Regions from separate parts of the Bradyrhizobium sp. SMVTL-02 genome, predicted to be linked through region 1. Evidence: riboswitches for the same ligand, from Rfam matches in the RefSeq annotation. Region 1 holds a riboswitch; the other holds the start of a gene.
What was found. Region 1 has a riboswitch for glycine ahead of ACNJYB_RS24690 (D-amino acid dehydrogenase). Riboswitches for the same ligand answer to the same signal wherever they lie in the genome.
Positions count from the first base shown of each region.

Region 2: it holds a riboswitch for glycine, as region 1 does, so the genes downstream of both, gcvT (glycine cleavage system aminomethyltransferase GcvT) here and ACNJYB_RS24690 (D-amino acid dehydrogenase) in region 1, are expected to answer to the same signal.

Region 1 covers NZ_CP182469.1:5,182,133-5,189,554, forward strand. The annotation lists gene ACNJYB_RS24675 (ABC transporter substrate-binding protein) at 210-1,817, opposite strand; gene ACNJYB_RS24680 (ABC transporter substrate-binding protein) at 1,999-3,606, opposite strand; gene ACNJYB_RS24685 (M20/M25/M40 family metallo-hydrolase) at 3,874-5,004, shown strand; glycine riboswitch at 5,100-5,204, shown strand; glycine riboswitch at 5,206-5,315, shown strand; gene ACNJYB_RS24690 (D-amino acid dehydrogenase) at 5,381-6,682, shown strand; gene ACNJYB_RS24695 (ABC transporter permease) at 6,865-7,422, shown strand, end outside.
Region 2 covers NZ_CP182469.1:5,322,040-5,329,461, reverse strand. The annotation lists gene ACNJYB_RS25445 (hypothetical protein) at 80-421, shown strand; gene gcvP (aminomethyl-transferring glycine dehydrogenase) at 535-3,402, opposite strand; gene gcvH (glycine cleavage system protein GcvH) at 3,420-3,788, opposite strand; gene gcvT (glycine cleavage system aminomethyltransferase GcvT) at 3,902-5,047, opposite strand; glycine riboswitch at 5,193-5,283, opposite strand; gene alaS (alanine--tRNA ligase) at 5,503-7,422, shown strand, end outside.

The sequences.
Region 1 (7,422 bases):
AACGGCACGGGAATCAAATGGGACAAGGAAGTGATGTACGAGGACGACACATCTATTTCAGGATGGAAACAAATAGCAACAATTGGAAACTGGAACAGTTAAAAGGCGTCTCCCTTCTCAGCGAGAAGCTCAACAAAGGGCAACGGCGCCGCTGGTGACAGCGGCGCCGCATAATGATCCGGACGACAGGTGCGAGAAACGCCCTCGCCTTACTCCGTCTTGTCGATGTTCCAGAACACCGGGGTCGCCGGGCCGTCGAGCACGCCCGTGAGCGACTTCCGCCACGCGCTCGGCGCCTGATATTGACCCAGCGGCATGTAAAGCACCTGGTCATAGGCCTCCTTCTGAATCTCGGCCGCGATCTTCTTCCGATCCTCCGCCGAGGACGCGCGAACGAAGGCATCCTTGAGCTGCTCGATCCTGGCGTCTTCCGCCCAGCCGAACCAGCCGCCTTTCTTGCCCTGCCCGCCGACGGCGACGTTGGAGATCGGGTTGTCCGCGTCGGCGCTGACCCAGTTGGTGATGAACATGTTCCAGCCGCCCTCCTTCGGGGGCTTCTGGCTGGCGCGCCGGCTCACCACCGTCTGCCAGTCGGTCGCCTGCAGGTCGACCTTGAAGCCGGCCTCGCGCAGTTGCTGAGCCACCACGATCGGTTGCGCCTTCAGCGTCAGCACGTCACCCGGCGCCATCAGCACGACCGGGGTCCCGTCGTAACCGGACTCGGCGAGCGCCTTCCTGGCCGCAGCCATGTCGCCGCCCTTCGCGAGGGTCTCGCCGCCAACATCTGTCGCGAACGGGGTGTCGCAAATGAAGGCCGCAGCGCAAGTCTTGTAGTATTTGGGATTGCCGATCAGCGCATCGAGCACGTCCTTCTGCTTGACCGCCAGGAATGCGGCGCGGCGGACCTTGACGTTGTCGAACGGCGGATGAAGGAAGTTCATCCGGGCGCCCGTCTGGAATCCGAACTTGTTCAGGATATCGATCTTGAGATCCTTGTCGGCTTCAATGGCGGGCAACATTTCGATAGCGGGAAATTCCATGAAATCGATGTCGCCCGACTGCAGCGCGTTCAACGCCGTCTGCGCGTCCGGCATCGTGATCCATTCGACGCGGTCGACCTTCACCACCTTGCCGCCGGTGGTCCAGTTCGCCGGCTCCTTGCGCGGCACGTAATCGGTGTTCTTGACGTAGACCGACTTCACGCCGGGCTGGAATTCACCCTGCACGAACTTGAAGGGACCGGAGCCGATCTGCTCGGGGATCTGCTTGTCCACCGGCGTCTCGGCAAGACGCCTCGGCATCATGAAAGCGACGCGCGAGGACGGCTTGCCGATCGATTCCAGCACGAGCGCGTAGGGCTCCTTCAGCTTCAGCGTGATGGTCTTGGGATCGGTCGCCTCGATGCCGGCCGTGAACAGCATCATCTGCTGCCCCATCCCGTCGACGGCGGCCCAGCGCTTCAGGGAGGCGACGCAGTCTTCCGCCGTGACGGGCGTGCCGTCATGCCACTTCAGACCGTCGCGAAGCGTGAAGGTGTAGGTCAGCTTGTCGTCGGAGATCTCCCAATCCGCCATCTGCGGCTGGATCTTGAAGTTCGAATCCGTCGAGATCAGCGTGTCATAGACCATGTAGCCATGGTCGCGCGAGATGTAGGCGCTGGTGAAGATCGGATCGAGGATGCGCAGATCCGAATGCATCACGGCAGTGATAGTCTTGCCTGCGGCGAGAACCGGCGAGGCCAGCGCGGAAAGGGCCGCCACCGAAAGCGCAAGCCTTGAAGCGAACGCGAGACGTCCCCGGCGCATCAGTTGGAACATCGAAGGTCTCCTGACGGTTCTTTTGGCAGTTCTCTTTGGCAGTTCTCTTCGCAGTTCTCTTGGCAGTTCTCTTGGCAGTTCTCTTGGCAGTTCTCTTGGCAGTTCTTCCGGCAAGCGGCGCCGCCGATGACGGCGGCGCCGCGCGATGGTCGAAGCGAAAGGCGCGAGAAGCGCCCTCGCCTTACTCCGCCTTGTCGACGTTCCAGAACAGCGGCGTTGCCGGACCGTCGAGCACGCCGGTGAGCGATTTGCGCCAGCCGCTCGGCAGCAGATACTGCCCGAGCGGGATGTAGATCACCTGCTCATAGGCTTCCTTCTGGATGTCGGCTGCGATCTTCTTCTGCTCGTCGACCGAGGAGGCGCGGACGAAGGCGTCCTTGAGCTGCTCGATCTTGGCGTCTTCCGCCCAGCCGAACCAGCCCTTCTTGCCCTGGCCGCCGATCGACAGATTGGCGATCGGGTTGGAGACGTCGGCCGCGACCCAGTTGGTGAAGAACATGTTCCAGCCGCCCTCCTTCGGCGGCTTCTGGCTGGCCCGGCGGCTCACCACCGTCTGCCAGTCGGTTGCCTGCAGGTCGACCTTGAAGCCGGCCTCGCGCAGCAGCTGGGCCGCCACGATCGGCTGCGCCTTGAGCGTCGTGACGTCGCCAGGAGCCATCACCACAACCGGGGTGCCGTCATAGCCGGACTCGGCGAGCGCCTTCTTGGCCTCTGCCATGCCGTTGCCCTTCACCAGGGTTTCGGCGCCGATTTCGGTCGCGAACGGGGTGTCGCAGACGAAGAACGCGCCGCAGATCTTCTGGTACTTGGTGTTGCCGACGAGCGCGTCGAGAACGTCCTTCTGGTTCATCGCCAGCAAAGCAGCACGGCGCACCTTCACGTTGTCGAACGGCGGATAGAGGAAGTTCATCCGACCGAGCGTCTGGAAGCCGAACTTGTTGGAGACCTCGATCGTGAGTTCCTTGTTCGCTTCCAGCACCGGCAGCATGTCGTAGGGAAGATTTTCCATGAAGTCGATGTCGCCCGACTGCAGCGCGTTCACCGCGGTCTGCGAGTCCGGCATCGTGATCCACTCGACGCGGTCGACCTTCACCACCTTGCCGCCGGAAGTCCAGCTCGCCGGCTCCTTGCGCGGCACGTAATCGGTGTTCTTGACATAGACCGCCTTCACGCCGGGCTGGAATTCGCCCTGCACGAACTTGAAGGGGCCCGAGCCGATCTGCTCGGGGATCTGCTTGTCCGGCGGTGTCTCGGCAAGACGCTTCGGCATCATGAAGGCGACGCGCGAGGACGGCTTGCCGATGGAGTCGAGGACGAGGCCGTAGGGCTCCTTCAGCTTCAGCGTGATGGTCTTGGCATCGGTCGCCTCGAGGCTCGCGGTGAAGTCCCAGAGCTTCTGGCCCATGCCGTCGACCGCCGCCCAGCGCTTGAGCGAGGCGACGCAGTCTTCCGCCGTCACGGGCGCGCCATCGTGCCACTTCAGGCCGTCGCGCAGCGTGAAGGTGTAGGTAAGCTTGTCGTCGGAGATCTTCCAGTCCGCCATCTGCGGCTGGATCTTGAAATTCGAATCGGTGGCCACCAGCGTGTCGTAGACCATGTAGCCGTGGTCACGCGTGATGTAGGCCGTGGTGAAGATCGGGTCGATGATGCGAAGGTCGGAATGCATCACCGCGGTGAGGGTCTTGCCGGCCGCAAGCACCGGCGAGGCCAGTGCGGTTGAAAGCGCGACGACCGACAGCGCAAGTTTGGAGGTGAACGCGCGAGGCCCCCGGCGCATGAAGTTGGACATAAAAGTTTCTCCTGACGTGAAACTGGTCAAAGGCAGGTTATTGGTTGAGCATCCGGTTCGTTCCTTGGGCGAACTAACCTCATGCAATGCCTTTATCTTTTCGAGACTTGCAGACAGTGTTGAGCGCGTCAATCCGGTTTCGTCGCAAGCCCTCGCGGCGCGCGCACGGGCTCCACAAACATCGGTTTGGCTCTACAACGCTCTCCACTTGTCCTGCCGCGCCGATGCAATGCGCGTTCCATCTTTCGCAGCTTGAGAGACATTGAAATGAATCCAGCCAATCTTCCCTTCGATTCCGAGGCCATGCTCGCGGGCCTGCGCACCTGGGTGGAATGCGAGAGCCCGACCTGGGACGCGAACGCGGTGAACCGCATGCTCGATATCGCAGCGCGGGACATGGCGATCATGGGTGCGACGATCGAGCGCATCGCCGGTCGTCAGGGTTTTGGCGGCGTGATCCGCGCGCGCTTTCCGCATCCGAAACAGGGCGAGCCGGGGATCCTGATCGCCGGTCACATGGATACCGTCCACCCCGTCGGCACCATCGAGAAGCTGAAATGGCGGCGCGAGGGCGGCAGGTGCTACGGCCCCGGCATCTACGACATGAAAGGCGGCAATTATCTCTCGCTGGAAGCGATCCGGCAGCTGGCGCGCGCATCGTTCACGACGCCGCTGCCGATCACCGTGCTGTTCACGCCGGATGAAGAAGTCGGCACCCCTTCGACCCGCGACATCATCGAAGCGGAAGCCGCGCGCAACAAATACGTGCTGGTGCCCGAGCCCGGCCGCGCCGACAACGGCGTCACCACCGGACGTTACGCCATTGCACGTTTCAATCTGGAGGCGACGGGACGGCCGAGCCACGCCGGCGCGACGCTGTCGGCGGGACGTTCGGCGATCCGCGAAATGGCGCGGCAGATTCTCGCAATCGACGCGATGACGACGGAGGACTGCACCTTCTCGGTCGGCGTCGTGCATGGCGGACAATGGGTCAATTGCGTTGCCACGACCGCGACCGGCGAGGCGCTGCCGATGGCCAAGCGCCAGGCCGATCTCGACCGCGGCGTCGAGCGGATGCTGGCACTCTCGGGCACCAACAACGACGTCACCTTCAAGGTCACGCGCGGCGTGACGCGGCCGGTGTGGGAGCCGGATGCTGGCACCATGGCGCTGTATGATAAGGCGCGCGGCATCGCCAAATCCCTCGGCGCGGAATTACCCCATGCGAGTTCCGGCGGCGGCTCCGACGGCAATTTCACCGGTGCGATGGGCATTCCGACTCTCGACGGCCTCGGTGTGCGCGGCGGCAACGGCCACACGCTGGAGGAGTTCATCGAGGTTGATAGCCTCGTCGAACGCGGGCGCCTGATGGCGGGATTGCTCGCGACGCTGGAGTAAGTTGAATCAACTTCGCACTGCACAATGCATTGGCAGGTGCGGTCTAAATTTAGCCTTGTCTAAAAATGAGGCGTATCGTACTGCTCGATGGTCCGCGCGACGATGCGGGAGAGATCGCGGCGAAGGTTTTCGGCTTTCGTTGCGGCGCCGACGGAGCAACCGCCCCGGAAACTCTCAGGCAAAAGGACTGTGTCGTCAGGACAATCTGGAGAGAGGCGACGCGATTTCAGGCAATCGTGACGTCCACCGAAGGGGATCGTCCGTTGCGTGATCCGCAGCGGATCAAGCTCTCAGGTACCCGTGACAGATGGGGCGCCGCCAACGGCCTTTGGCCGGCGGTCAGCCTATCCTAACTCACGGGAGCCCCGAACCTGCCATGACCCATATCGCCATCATCGGCGCCGGCATCACCGGCGTGACGACCGCCTATGCCCTGCTCGAACGCGGCTACAGAGTAACGGTCCTCGACAAGCACCGTTACGCCGCGATGGAGACATCGTTCGCCAATGGCGGACAACTCTCGGCCAGCAATGCCGAAGTGTGGAACAGCACCGCGACGATCCTGAAGGGCCTGCGCTGGATGTTCCGGCGCGATGCGCCGCTGCTGATGAACCCGCGGCCGAACTGGCACAAATATTCGTGGATGAGCGAGTTCGTCGCCAACATCGGCAACTACCGCGCCAACACGATCGAGACCACCCGGCTCGCGATCGAAGCCCGCAAGCATTTGTTCGAGATCGCGGATCGCGAAGGCATCGACTTCGATCTCGAGCTCCGCGGCATCCTCCACATCTATCACGACAAGACCGGTTTCGAGTCCGGCCTGCGCGTCAACGCGCTGCTGCAGGAAGGTGGCCTCGATCGCCGTCCGGTCACGTCGGAGGAGATCCGCGCGATCGAGCCGACGCTGCGCAAAGCGTACTATGGCGGCTTCTACACGCCGTCGGATGCGACCGGCGATATCCACAAGTTCACCCGCGGACTTGCGGACGCCTGCAAGCGGCGCGGCGCGACCTTCATCCACGAAGCCCATATCGATTCAATCGCGCGCGCCGGCAGCGGCTTCGTGCTCGGCTGGGCCGATCTTGCTGCAAGCGATGCCCTCGCCTCCGCGCGCGGCATGCTGAAGGCGGACGGGGTCGTGGTCTGCGCCGGCGTCGCCAGCCGCCACTTCGCCGCCCTCCTCGACGATCGCATCAACGTCTATCCCGTGAAGGGCTACTCGATCACCGTGCAGCTCGACACTGCCGAGAGCCGCAACGCGACGCCGACCGTGAGCCTGCTCGACGAAGCCGCCAAGATCGTCACCAGCCGGCTCGGCGCAGATCGTTTTCGGGTGGCCGGCACGGCCGAGTTCAACGACTTCAATCGCGATATCCGAGCGGACCGCGTGCAGCCGCTGGTCGACTGGGTCCGCAGCAACTTTCCCGCCATCGAAACGTCGCGCGTCGTGCCCTGGGCCGGGCTGCGCCCGATGATGCCGAACATGATGCCGGTGGTGCGCGCAGGGAGGATACCGGGCGTGTTCTTCAATACCGGCCACGGCCATCTCGGCTGGACCCTGTCGGCCGCGACCGCGCAGATGATTGCCGGGACCATCGACAGCTGGCGTGGGCTCAATGCGCCGCCGACCGTGCCGTCACTTGGGGTTGAGCGCGAGCTGCGTCATGCATCCTGACTGGTTCCAATCGGGCGCTGGGCGGCCTCTTGCGACCGCCTTGCCCTTGGCACACAATTTGCCCCGAAAGACCGGCATCTCCGGCCGGCTTTCCCAGCCCGAGTGACAGGCGCGCATGATAGACACGTTCGAATCCACGGGCGGCCCAGGGCCCCGCAAGTTCCGCAGCCGGAGATAGGTGCATGCTAGGTTATCTCATTCGCCGCGTTCTGGCTGCGGTGCCCGTGATGGGCGTCGTCGCGCTGTTCGTGTTCCTGCTGTTGCGGCTGACGCCGGGCGATCCCGCCGCGATCCTCGCCGGCGACAATGCCACGCCCGAACGGCTCGAGCGGATCCGCGAATCGCTCGGCCTCAACGAGCCCCTGATCGTGCAGTTCATCACCTGGGTGAACAAGCTGCTGCACGGCGACCTCGGAACGTCGCTGATCTCCAACCTGCCGGTGATGAAGATGATCGGCCAGCGCGTCGAGCCGTCGATCTCGATCGCGCTGTGCACCATCATCCTCGCCGTCGTCGTCGCAGTCCCCTTGGGCGTGATCGCCGCGTGGAAGCACGGCACCTGGATCGACCGCTTCGTCATGGGGCTGTCGGTGCTCGGCTTCTCGGTGCCGGTGTTCGTGGTCGGCTATGTCCTGATCGAGATCTTCGCGATCGATCTGCGCTGGGTACCGGTGCAGGGCTTCCGCAGCATCTTCAACGGCTTCGGTCCGTTCTTCGAGCGCATGATCCTGCCGACCTGC
Region 2 (7,422 bases), 140 kb from region 1:
GGAGCGGGCACTGAGGACGTTGAGTTGCCGACGTCTTCGGTGCCCGTTTCGTTTTGCGTTGCGTTGATCGGGTGGTGCGATGAAGCGTCTGATCCTGACTGGCTGGGGCGGCGCGAGGCGCGTCTGCGAGGCGAGTTGGCTTCGCGACGTGTTCGATGATGACGACGCGCGCGATGCCTTGCTCGAACTGGGGGCGTATTCGGCGCCGCCAGTGTTGTTGGGCGATCCAGCTTTCGACGATGAGGACCGCTACTTCGGCAGGAGCGAGTGGAAGGTCACGCTGACCGAACTCGGGTGTCTAGCGCGCGAAGACGACATGTGGCGCCACAACCCGATCAAGCGTTGGCGGGGTGGGACTGAACTCACCAACGAACGGCTCTGGCGATGGGACCGCGAAAGCCGATCATTGGTTGCGCCCTAGAGGTGCGTTCAGTGGGCAAAGGCGCGTAAGCGCCGTGCCCACGGTTTTTTCAACGCAGATGAAGGTGGTAGGCACGCTTGCGCTTGCCCGCCCTCCGGAACCTCCGTTGTGTCTTACTCCGCGGCTTCCGCGTAATCGCTCACCGGCGGGCAGGAGCACACCAGGTTGCGGTCGCCATAGACGTTGTCGACACGGCCGACCGGGCACCAGTACTTGTCAGTACGCGAGACGCCATCGGGGAAGCAGCCCTCGCTGCGGGGGTAGGCGCGCTTCCAGTCGTCATCGGCGATGTCGTGCACGGTGTGCGGAGCGTGACGCAGGGGCGACGCCTCGATCTTGAAGCGGCCGGCCTCGACCTCGGCGATCTCCTTGCGGATCGCGATCATGGCATCGCAGAACCGGTCGAGCTCGGCCTTCGATTCCGATTCGGTCGGCTCGATCATCAGCGTGCCCGGCACCGGGAAGCTCATGGTCGGGGCGTGGAAGCCGTAATCGATCAGGCGTTTTGCGATGTCGTCGACCGTGACGCCGCTCGTCGTCTTCAGGGGCCGCGGGTCGACGATGCACTCGTGGGCGACTCGGCCCTTCGCGTTCTTGTAGAGCACCGGGAAATGCGCATCGAGCCTTGCTGCGATGTAGTTGGCGTTGAGGATCGCGATCTCGGTGGCGCGCTTCAATCCTTCACCGCCCATCATCAAAATGTAGATGTAGGAGATGGTGAGGATCGAGGCCGACCCGAACGGCGCGGCCGAGACCGGCCCGACAGGCGTGTCGCCATTCGCTGCGGGATGGCCCGGCAGGAACGGGGCGAGATGCGCCTTGACGCCGATCGGGCCCATCCCGGGGCCGCCGCCGCCATGCGGGATGCAGAAGGTCTTGTGCAGATTGAGGTGGCTGACATCGGCGCCGTAGTCGCCGGGCCTGCTTAGGCCGACCTGCGCATTGAGATTGGCGCCGTCGAGATAAACCTGGCCGCCATGGCCGTGCACGATGTCGCAGATCTCGCTGATGTGCTCCTCGAACACGCCATGGGTCGAGGGATAGGTGATCATGACCGCGGCGAGATCGTTCGAATGCTTTTCCGCCTTGGCGCGGAGGTCATTGACGTCGACGTCGCCGTTCTTCTCGCAGGCGACGACAACCACGTCCATGCCGACCATCGCGGCCGAGGCCGGGTTGGTGCCGTGGGCGGAGGAGGGGATCAGGCAGATCTTGCGATGGCTCTCTCCACGCGCGGCATGATAGCCCCTGATCGCGAGCAGCCCGGCATATTCGCCTTGCGCGCCGGAATTCGGCTGCAGCGAGATCGCGTCATAGCCGGTGATGTCGCACAGCCATTTTTCCAGCCGCGCGAACAGCGCGTGGTAGCCCCTGGCCTGCTCGCGCGGGGCGAAGGGATGCAAGCTGCCGAACTCCGGCCAGGTCAGCGGCATCATCTCGGTGGTCGCGTTCAGCTTCATGGTGCAGGAGCCGAGCGGAATCATCGCGCGGTCGAGCGCGAGATCGCGATCGCTGAGCTTGCGCATATAGCGCAGCATCTCGGTTTCCGAGCGATGCGCGTGGAAGACGGGATGGGTGAGGAAGGCGGTGGTGCGCTTCAGCGCCTCCGGCAGCGCCTCGCGCGTGGTCGCATCTAACTCGGCGTAGGAAAGCTGGCTGCCGAAGGCGCGCCAGACTGCTTCCACCGTCGCCGGCGTCGTGGTCTCGTCGAGCGCGACGCGAAGCGCCGTTTCACCGACGCCGAGATTGATCTTCTCGGCCGCCGCCCGCGCGATGATCTCGGCGCGCTTGGCGCCGGCATCGACGCTGAGCGTGTCGAAGAAACTATCGGATTGCGGTGCAAAGCCGAGCTTGCGCAGGCCGGCCGCGAGCACGGCGGTGCGGCGGTGCACGGTCCGCGCGATCTGCGAGAGGCCCTCGGGGCCGTGATAGACCGCGTACATCGCGGCGATCACGGCGAGCAGCACCTGCGCGGTGCAGATGTTCGACGTCGCCTTCTCGCGGCGGATGTGCTGCTCGCGGGTCTGCAGCGCGAGGCGATAGGCCGGCGCGCCGCGCGAATCCACGGAGAGGCCGACAATGCGGCCGGGCAGCGAGCGCTTCAACGCATCGCGCACCGCCATATAGGCCGCGTGCGGACCACCATAACCCATCGGCACGCCGAAGCGCTGTGCGGATCCGATCGCGATATCGGCGCCAAGCTCGCCGGGCGAGGCGATCAGCGTCAGCGCGAGCAAGTCAGCGGCCACGATCGCGAGAGCGCCCTTAGCCTTCAGCGCTGCGATCGCGGGGCGGAGATCGCGCAATGCCCCGGAAGAGCCCGGATATTGCAGCAGCGCGCCGAGCACGTCTGCCTTGTCGAGATCGGTGAGTGGATCGCCGACGACCAGATTCCAGCCGAGCGGCTCGGCGCGGGTGCGCATCACCGCCAGCGTCTGCGGATGCACGTCCTTGTCGACGAAGAAGGCCTTTGCCTCAACCTGCGAGTGCCGCTCGGCGAGCGCCATGGCTTCGGCCGCGGCGGTTGCTTCGTCCAGCAGCGAGGCGTTGGCGACGTCGAGCCCGGTGAGGTCGCAGATCATGGTCTGGAAGTTGAACAGCGCCTCCAGCCGGCCCTGGCTGATCTCGGGCTGGTAGGGCGTATAGGCCGTGTACCAGGCCGGGTTTTCCAGGATGTTGCGCTGGATCACCGCGGGCAGGATGGTGCCGGAATAGCCCTGGCCGATCAGCGAGGTGAAGACCTGGTTCTGCGCGGCGAGCTCGGCCATATGCGCGATCGCCTCGGTCTCGCTCAGGGGCTTGCCGAGATCGAGCGGCGATCCCTGCCGGATCGAGGCCGGCAGCGTCTCCGCCATCAGCGCGTCCACGCTTTTGGCGGCGACGGATTCGAGCATTGCGGTGACATCGCGCACCGAGGGGCCGATGTGGCGGCGAACGAAACTGGCGGCGGTCTCGCCGCTTGATTTACGGTGCGCGGTCATCGCTTGCTCCATCGTCCTCAAGCCGTGTGTGCCTTGTAGGCGGCTTCATCCATGAGGCCGCCGAGCTCGCTTTTGTCGGCGATCTTGATCTTGAAGAACCAGGCCGCGCCCTGCGCATCCGAGTTCACCAGCGCGGGCTCGGCGGCCAGCGCCTCGTTGGTTTCGAGCACTTCGCCGGAGATCGGTGCGTAGACGTCGGAAGCGGCCTTCACCGATTCCACGACGGCGGCGGCTTCGGCCTTCTTCAAGGTGCGGCCGACCTTGGGCAGTTCGACGAACACGACGTCGCCGAGTTGTTGCTGCGCGTAGTCGGTGATGCCGACCGTGGCGGTATCGCCGTCGATGGCGAGCCATTCATGGTCGGAAGTGTACAGCGTCGTGGTCATTGTCGATTCCCTGAAGCGGTGAGGTTTGGTTGAAAGCCGCGGGCTCTGTTCACCTCTCCCCTCCGGGGAGAAGTGAACGCGGGACCGCCTGCTGTGCTCAATCTGATCATGCGTCAGCGTTTGTAGGTGTTTTTCACGAAGGGCATGGCGGCGACTGCGAGCGGCAGGCGCCGGCCGCGCACTTCGGCGAAAAGTTTTGTGCCGAGCGTGGCGAGGCCCACGGGCACGTAGCCCATCGCCACCGGCGCGTTCAGGCTCGGGCCGAAACCGCCCGAGGTGACCTTTCCGACTGCCTCGCCGCCCGCGCCGTCGGCAAACAGCAGCGCGCCCTCGCGCACCGGCGCGCGGCCCTCGGCACGCAGGCCGACGCGGCGGCGGGATGCGCCATCGTCGAATTGCGCGAGGATCTTTTCGGCACCGGGAAAACCGCCGGCACGGGCACCGTCGCTGCGGCGGCTCTTCTGCACCGACCATTCCAGCGCGGCCTCGACCGGCGTTGTGGCGGTGTCGATGTCGTGGCCATACAGGCACAGCCCGGCTTCCAGCCGCAGGCTGTCGCGGGCACCGAGCCCGATCGGCAGCACGTCGGGATCGTCCAGCAGCATTTTGGCGAGGCGTTCGGCATCGCCTGCGGGAACCGAGATCTCGAAGCCGTCCTCGCCGGTGTAGCCGGAGCGCGAGACGAAGCACTTGATGCCGGCGACCTCATGCGGGCCAGCGTCCATGAATTTCATGGCCGGCGCCTCGGCACAGAATTTCGCCAGCACCGCTTCGGCCTTCGGGCCCTGCAGCGCCACCAGCGCGCGGTCGGCCAGCGAATCGATGATGCAGTCATCCGAGAGATTCGCGCGCAGATGCGCCTCGTCCTGCTCCTTGCAGGCCGCGTTGACCACCAGGAACAGGTGATCGCCGAAATTGGCGACCATCAGATCGTCCAGGATGCCGCCATGCATGTTGGTGAACTGGGCGTAGCGCTGCCGTCCCGGCGCAATCGCGACGATGTCCTGCGGCACCAGCCGTTCCAGCGCGCGGGCGGCGTCCTCGACCTTGCCCGACTTCGGCCGGAGCGCGATCTGGCCCATATGGGAGACGTCGAACAGGCCGGTGGCGGTCCGGGTATGAAGGTGCTCCTTCAGCACGCCGGCGGGGTACTGCACGGGCATGTCATAGCCCGCGAACGGCACCATCTTGCCGCCCAGCGACACATGGAGGTCGTAAAGAGGGGTACGTTTCAGGGAGTTTTTGTCTGACGCAAGCATCACAGGGGTCCTCGGCGGTTCCCCGGGGACGATTCCCCGAGACAAACCAGTCGAAGCCCCATCTGTCGCTGTGCCTGAGAGTATTATCCCGTCGGCGGACGCAGTCCGGGTCTTATGCCCGTCGGCGCCTCTTTCCAGATGCTGTCAAGCCACGCGGTCCTTTTGCCTGAGAGTTTCCGGGGCGGTTGCTCCTTCGGCGCCGGCTGCCTAAAGCCGGTCTCTCCCGACGTGGCCGTACGATACAGATGGGTAGAGACCACAGGGCAGCCAAGCCTGTCAACGCGACTTCAGCGGCTTTCAACCGGATTGAGCGCCTGCGGCAACCCTCTGATCTCCTTGCACAGTTTCTGGACAGCGAAGCTGGCCTTGTCTAAAAGCGCTTTGGCCCGCAGATATCAGCCTTAATTTCCGGTTTGGACGGCGGAGCGGGCCCAAGCACACCCGATTGGATGAACATGAGCGGCGTCAACGAGATCAGGTCGACCTTTCTGAACTTCTTTGCCGAGAACGGCCACGAGATCGTGCCGTCCTCGCCATTGGTGCCGCGCAACGACCCGACGTTGATGTTCACCAATGCCGGCATGGTGCAGTTCAAGAACGTTTTTACCGGCGTCGAGAAGCGGCCCTACCAGCGCGCCACCACGTCGCAGAAATGCGTGCGCGCCGGCGGCAAGCACAACGACCTCGACAATGTCGGCTACACCGCGCGCCATCTCACCTTTTTCGAGATGCTCGGCAACTTCTCGTTCGGCGACTACTTCAAGGAGCGCGCGATCGAGCTCGCCTGGAAGCTGATCACCAGGGAGTTCGGGCTGAAGAAGGACAAGCTGCTCGTCACGGTCTATCACACCGACGACGAGGCGGCGGGCCTGTGGAAGAGGATCGCCGGCTTCTCCGACGACCGCATCATCCGCATCCCGACCTCGGACAATTTCTGGGCGATGGGCGACACCGGGCCGTGCGGCCCGTGCTCGGAGATCTTCATCGATCGCGGCGAGCATATCTGGGGCGGCCCTCCGGGCTCGCCGGAAGAGGACGGCGATCGCTTCCTCGAATTCTGGAATCTCGTGTTCATGCAATACGAGCAGGTGACGAAGGAGGAGCGCGTGGATCTGCCGCGTCCCTCGATCGACACCGGCATGGGCCTGGAGCGCATGGCCTGCGTGCTCCAGGGCGTCGAGAGCGTGTTCGAGACCGACCTGTTCCGCCACCTGATCGACGCGACCTCGTCCGCGCTCGGCAGCGGCCCGCAGGAGCAGACGGTTGCCTCGTTCCGCGTCATCGCCGACCACTTGCGCTCCTCCGCGTTCCTCGTCACCGACGGCGTGCTGCCCTCGAACGAGGGCCGCGGCTATGTGCTGCGCCGGATCATGCGCCGCGCGATGCGCCATGCGCAGCTGCTCGGGGCCAAGGAGCCCCTGATGCATCGCCTCGTCCCGGCGCTGGTGCGCGAGATGGGCCAGGCCTATCCCGACCTGATGCGCGCCGAGAAGCTGATCGAGGAAACGCTGCGGCTGGAAGAGACCCGCTTCCGCAAGACTCTTTCGCGCGGCTTGGCCATCCTGGACGAGAAGAGTGCGTCCCTGAAAAAGGGCGACATGTTCGACGGCGACGTCGCCTTCACGCTGTACGACACCTACGGCTTCCCGCTCGACCTGACGCAGGACGCGCTGAAGTCGCGCGGCATCGGCGTCGACCAGTCCGCCTTCACCGACGCGATGGAGCGCCAGAAGGCCAAGGCGCGCGAATCCTGGAAGGGGTCGGGCGAAGCAGCTTCCGAAGCGATCTGGTTCCCGCTGCGCGAAAAGCTCGGGGCCACCGAGTTCCTGGGCTATGAGACGGAGAGCGCCGAGGGCGTGGTGTCTGCGCTGGTCAAGGACGGCCAGGAAGTCGAAAGCCTCAACGCCGGCGAGACCGGCGCGATCGTGCTGAACCAGACGCCGTTCTATGCGGAGTCTGGCGGCCAGGTCGGCGACACCGGCGTGCTGACGGGCGAGGGCGGCATCAAGGTCCGCGTCACCGACACGCAGAAGAAGCTCGGCGATTTCTTCGTGCATATGGGCACCGTCGAGAGCGGCGAGCTCAAGCTCGGCACAGCGCTGCAGCTCGAGGTCGATCATGGAAGGCGCTCCTCGATCCGCGCGCATCACTCGGCGACGCATCTCATTCACGAGGCGCTGCGCCAGGTGCTCGGCGACCACATCGCCCAGCGCGGCTCGATGGTCGCACCCGACCGCCTGCGCTTCGACTTCGTGCATCCGAAGCCGATCACGGCGGAGGAGCTTGCCCGCGTCGAGGACATCGCCAACGACGTGGTGCTGGAGAACGACGAGGTCACCACGCGCATCATGGGGGTCGATGAGGCCCGCGAGGCC